2 linked regions of the Minwuia thermotolerans genome follow. The protein of the gene in region 1 interacts with the protein of each later gene in a pairwise test. Links are inferred from orthologs where the notes say so. Each region holds a gene or a part of one and is shown in the gene's direction. Other genes may lie near its edges.

The links.
Region 2: the proteins of CWC60_RS15375 (region 1) and def interact in binary tests that used the Escherichia coli proteins (3 or more experiments, as listed by UniProt). The link is inferred for Minwuia thermotolerans from one-to-one orthologs.

Annotation. Positions count from the first base shown.
Region 1 is NZ_PIGG01000047.1:26,017-28,969, forward strand. The notes cover bases 11-2,890. They hold CWC60_RS15375 (aspartate-semialdehyde dehydrogenase), read left to right. Parts: upstream 11-879; coding sequence 880-1,902; downstream 1,903-2,890. Other genes in these bases: CWC60_RS15370 (MOSC domain-containing protein), read left to right, coding at 12-761; CWC60_RS15380 (hypothetical protein), read right to left, coding at 1,983-2,333; CWC60_RS15385 (DUF1328 domain-containing protein), read right to left, coding at 2,388-2,561; CWC60_RS15390 (PAS domain-containing protein), read right to left, coding at 2,688-2,890. Also shown: more of CWC60_RS15390, read right to left, coding at 2,891-2,953.
Region 2 is NZ_PIGG01000023.1:10,108-12,894, forward strand. Bases 2-2,715 are described here. They hold def (peptide deformylase), read left to right. Parts: upstream 2-956; coding sequence 957-1,475; downstream 1,476-2,715. Other genes in these bases: CWC60_RS04870 (SDR family NAD(P)-dependent oxidoreductase), read left to right, coding at 2-716; fmt (methionyl-tRNA formyltransferase), read left to right, coding at 1,499-2,407; truA (tRNA pseudouridine(38-40) synthase TruA), read left to right, coding at 2,407-2,715. Outside these bases: more of CWC60_RS04870, read left to right, coding at 1-1; more of truA, read left to right, coding at 2,716-2,787. UniProt on the Escherichia coli protein: Removes the formyl group from the N-terminal Met of newly synthesized proteins. Requires at least a dipeptide for an efficient rate of reaction. N-terminal L-methionine is a prerequisite for activity but the enzyme has broad specificity at other positions.

The DNA of each region.
Region 1 (2,953 bases):
CTGCGCGCGCCATGGCCGAGATCGTGCAAATCCTGCGTTTTCCCGTAAAGGGCCTGTCGGGCCAGGAGCTCGACTCCGTCGACGTGTCGCCCGCCGGGGGCGTGCCGCTCGACCGCATGTTCGCGATTGCCCGGGGTTCCGCCATGGCGGGCGGCAAGGCGGTCGCCGATCTGGGCTGGAAGGACTGCCTGCAACTCAAGAACTGCCCGAAGCTTGCCTCTCTCGCCGCGGAATTCGACGCGGAGGAAATGGTGCTCACACTGAAGCGCCAAGGCCGCCAGGTGGCGCGCGGGAACCTCTCGCAGCCGGTCGGGCGGCAGCTCATCGAACAGTTCCTTTCCGCCTTTCTGGCCGACGAAATCAATGCGCCGCCGAAGATCGTCAGCGAGGAGGGCCAGATCTTCTCCGATGCCCGCGCGCCGGAGCTTTCGATCATCAACCTGGAGACGCTGCGCGACATCGAGCGGGTTCTGCGCCGGCCGCTCGACCCCCGGCGCTTCCGCGGCAATCTCTATGTCGACGGACTGCCCGCCTGGGCAGAGTTCGACTGGGTCGGCAGCGAACTCGACGCCGGCGGCGCGCGGTTGCGCATCACCCAGCGGATCGACCGCTGCGCGGCGACCAATGTCGACCCGGCGACGGGCGAAAGCGACATGCAGATTCCGAAAGTGCTGCAGTCCGGTTTCGGTCACATGGACTGCGGCGTGTTCGCCGAGGTGCTTTCGGCAGGCAGCATCCGGCGCGGCGACGCCATCGGCTGAGCCGGGCCCAGACAATCTGCGGCGCTCCGCTTGATTGCGTCCGGGGGCGCACGTATGTAACGCCACTCCGGCCCGAGAGAGGCTGGCTCCAATTCCCCGCAACCGAAAGGGTCTGATCATGGGCTATCGCGTCGCCGTCGTGGGCGCCACGGGCAATGTGGGCCACGAGATGCTGAACATCCTGGACGAGCGGATGTTCCCTGCCGACGAGGTCGCCGCTGTCGCCAGCCGCAAGTCGAAGGGCAAGGCGGTGTCCTTCGGCGACCGCACCCTGAAGACCCACGCGCTGGAAGAGTTCGATTTCGCCGGCTACGACATGGCGCTGTTCTCGGCCGGCGGCGACATAGCCCGGGAATGGGCGCCGAAGGCCGCGGCCAAGGGCTGCGTCGTCATCGACAACAGTTCCGCCTTCCGCATGGACCCCGATGTCCCGCTGGTGGTGCCGGAGGTCAATGCCGACGCCCTGGCCGGGTACACGAAGAAGAACATCATCGCCAATCCGAACTGCTCGACGGCGCAGCTCGTGGTCGCGCTGAAGCCCATTCACGACCGGGCGCGCATCCGCCGCGTCGTCGTCTCCACCTATCAGTCGACTTCCGGCGCGGGCAAGGCGGCGATGGACGAGCTGTTCAACCAGACCAAGGGCATCTACGTGAACCAGTCGCCCGAGCCGGCGGAGTTCACCAGGCAAATCGCCTTCAACGTCATTCCCCATATCGACATCTTCCTGGAGGACGGCTCGACCAGGGAGGAATGGAAGATGACGGTCGAGACCAAGAAGATCCTCGACCCCAAGATCCGGCTGACGGCGACCTGCGTCCGGGTGCCCACCTTCGTCGGCCATGCCGAGGCGATCAACCTGGAACTGGAAGAGCCGCTTTCGGCCGACGAGTGCCGCGAACTGCTGCGCGAGGCGCCGGGCTGCATGGTGGTCGACAGGCCCGAGGACGACCAGTACATCACGCCGGTCGACTGTGTCGGCGACTACGCGACCTTCATCAGCCGCATCCGCGACGACGGGACGATCGAGAATGGTCTGAACCTGTGGGTGGTCTCCGACAACCTGCGCAAGGGCGCGGCGCTGAACACCGTGCAGATCGCCGAGACCCTGGGCAGCCGCTTCCTGCGCAAGGCCGCCTGAGCCTCCGGGGGGCCGCAGACCAACGGAAAAGGCCGCGGCGTTGATACGCCGCGGCCTTCGTCTCCCGGTTTCCGGCAGACTTACTGGCCGGCGGGATCGTCGACCGCCTCGCCGGTCTCCTCGGCCGCCTCGTCCATGGCCTCGCCGGTTTCTTCGGCAGCCTGATCGATGGCGTCGCCGGTGTCTTCGGCGGCTTCGCCGAGCGCGTCGCCGCTCTCCTCGGCCGCCTCATCCAGAGCCTGACCGCTCTCCTGGATATCGGTGTCGACGGCCACGTCGTCGCCATCGCCGGTGTACATGATCACGGCGAAGATCGCGACGACCGCGATGACAGCGACCGCCAGGACCGCAGCGATGCCGCCGCCCTTGCCGTGCTTCGCGCCGCGGCGTTCGGCGGGATCGGTTGTTTCGTTATCGTGTTTGTCAGCCATTGCGGATTCTCCGTTCTTGTTGTCTTTCGTCGGCTGTCGGGATCATTCCGGGCGTCAACGGGGCCTTCGCCCGCGCACGATGCCGAAGATCAGCGACAGGATGAACAGGATCACGAAGATCACGAACAGGATCTGCGCGATGCCGGCGGACGCGGATGCGATCCCACCGAAACCGAACACGGCCGCGATGATCGCGATGATGAAGAAGAGCAGGGCCCAGCCCAACATGAGTTCGCCTCATTTCTGTTCTTGTACGTGGTCGTTCCCGGCGCCGAGGCCGGGTTTACCCGAGAGGTGGGGAGCCGCGGCGGCGGCCGCAGTGCCATCAATTGTCGCAGCGATCGCGGTGCGCCATCAGAGCGGGGCGTGCTGGCCCGGCACACCCCTGCCGATATCGACCCAGGCCGCGTTGATGGCCCTTATCCGGCCCATCGAGATCCGTTCGATATCGCGAACGGGCTCCAGATAATCGGCGTGATGGATGGTGTACTCGATCTCCCCGGCTTCGTTGCGCAGCGGCAGGCCGAAGGATTCGAGGCGGTCCCGGTCATGCTCCGATCCTTCCCTGCCCAGCACAGCGAGCAGGCCGCAGGGGTGACGGACGATTGTGAACAGGCGCT
Region 2 (2,787 bases), on another replicon or contig:
AGCTGCTGGCCGCGCAGGGCTGCAACGTCGTCGTCAACTACACCAAGTCCAAGGCCGAGGCCGAGGAGACCATGGAGGCGTGCCGCGCCGAGGGCGTGAAGTCGATCGCCGTGCAGGCCAATGTCGCCGAGGACGACGACTGCAGGAAACTGGTCGACGCCTGCATCGGCGAGTTCGGCCGCCTCGATCACCTGGTCAACAATGCCGGGACCACGAAGTTCGTTGCCCATTCGGACCTCGATGGTCTGGACGCCGACGATTTCCGCTGGATCTACTCGGTCAACGTCGTCGGCCCCTACCAGATGATCAAGCACGCCGCGCCGCACATGCGCAAGAACGGCGGCAGCGTCACCAACGTCTCCTCCATTGCCGGCGTCACCGGCCTCGGCTCCTGCGTGGCCTATGCCGCCTCCAAGGGCGCGCTGAACACCATGACGCTGTCGCTGGCCCGCGCGCTGGGTCCGGAGATCCGCGTCAACGCCATCTGCCCGGGGATGATTCAGGGCAAGTGGCTGCGCGAGGGCATGGGCGAGGACCGCTATGACGGCTTCCTGCAGCACCAGCTGAAGACCAACCCGCTGCAGAAGGTCTCGACGCCGGAAGACAATGCCCGCGCGATCCTGATGTTCATCCAGGGTTCCGACCTGATCACCGGCGAGACGCTGCTGGTCGACGGCGGCTACCATCTGGGCTTCGCGCCCACCGTCGCGCGGTAATCCTCGACGACAGGTCGATGACTGGCGCCCCCGCCGCGTGCCGGGGGTCCGGTCGGCCGCCGCGCCGGCACGGTCGGAGCAGGATGCCCTGCTGAACCAGATGCCCGCACAAGCCTGCCCCTGACACTGTTCGGGGGGGCGGGCATGACATGAGGGATGGGGCCCTCCCCGCCACTTGACGCTCCGGCTGCGGCGACCTAACTCCATGCGGCTTCCGGAACTTTCGAGTAGAATTAGCCCATGGCCCTCTTGCCCATCATCACCGCGCCCGACCCGCGTCTGCGGGTGAAGTCCGAGCCCGTCGGGACCGTCGACGACGATCTCCGCCGGCTGATGGACGACATGCTGGAGACCATGTACGACGCCCCCGGCGTGGGCCTTTCGGCCATCCAGGTGGGCGTGCCGAAGCGGGTCATGGTGGTGGACTGCGCGGCGGACGACGCGGCGCCGGAGCCGATCCACCTGGTCAATCCGGTGATCCGGGAGGCGTCGCCCGACATGCGCGCCTACGAGGAAGGCTGTCTGTCGCTGCCCGAGCAGTACGCCGAGGTGGAGCGCCACGACCGCATCACCGTCGACTATCTCGACCGCGAGGGCCGGCCGCAGACGCTGGAGGCCGACGGGCTGCTGTCGACCTGCATCCAGCACGAGCTGGACCATTTCGACGGCGTGCTCTTCGTCGACCACATCTCGGCGCTGAAGCGATCCATGATCATGAAGCGGCTGAAGAAGGCGAAGAAGCTGAAGGCTGCGGGGTGACCGCCGCACTCCGCATCGTCTTCATGGGCACCCCGGACTTCGCGGTGCCCGCGCTCCGCGCGCTGCACGCGGCCGGCCACGAGATCGCCGCGGTCTATTCCCAGCCGCCGCGCGCCGCGGGCCGCAGGGGGCGGAAGACGATTCCCGGCCCGGTCCACGCCGCCGCCGAGGCGCTGGGGCTGAAGGTTCTGACCCCGGTGTCGCTGAAGAAGCCGGAAGCGCAGGCGGAATTCGCGGCGCACGAGGCGGACGTCGCCGTGGTCGCCGCCTACGGCCTCATCCTGCCGCAGGCGATTCTCGACGCGCCGCGGCTCGGCTGTTTCAACATCCACGCCTCGCTGCTGCCGCGCTGGCGCGGCGCGGCGCCGATCCACCGCGCGGTCATGGCTGGCGACGAAAAGACCGGCGTCACCATCATGCAGATGGACGCCGGCCTGGACACCGGCGACATGGCGCTGAAGGCGGAAACAGCCATCGGCCCGCGCGACACCACCCAGAGCCTGCACGATCGCCTGGGGGAGATGGGCGCGGCGCTTATCGTCGACGCGCTGCGGCGGCTGATCGAAGGCACTCTGGAACTGACGCCCCAGCCCGAAGATGGCGTGACCTACGCCGGCAAGATCGATAAGGCGGAGGCGCATATCGACTGGACCCGGCCGGTCGCGGAAATCGACCGGCTGATCCGCGGCCTCGCCCCCTTCCCCGGGGCGTGGTTCGAGCACGAGGGCGAGCGGATCAAGGTTCACATGGCGACGCCTGCCGCCGGCGCCGCCGAGGTCGCGCCGGGCGTGGTGGTCGACGAAGAACTCACTGTGCAGTGCGGCGACGGGCTGATCCGGCTGGAGGTGCTGCAGCGCGCCGGCGGCAAACCGATGGATGCGGCCACCTTCCAGCGCGGCCGCGCGATCCCCGCCGGCGCAGTGCTGGACTGATGCCGCGCTACCGCCTGGTGCTGGAATATGACGGCGCCGGATTCGTCGGCTGGCAGCGCCAGACAAACGGCCTCGCGGTCCAGCAGGTGATCGAGGAAGGCATCCACGCCTTCACCGGGGAAACAGTGACGGCGATCGCCGCGGGCCGGACGGACTCCGGCGTCCATGCGCTGGCCATGACGGTCCATGCCGATATCGCCCGGGAGATGCCGGCGTCCAGGATCCGCGACGCGCTGGCCCATCACGTCCGCCCGCACCCGGTGACCGTGCTCTCGGTCGAGGCCGTCCGAGACGGTTTCAGCGCCCGTTTCGACTGCGTGAAGCGCCATTATCTCTATCGCATCCTGAACCGCGCCGCCGTCCCGGCGCTGGACCGGGGC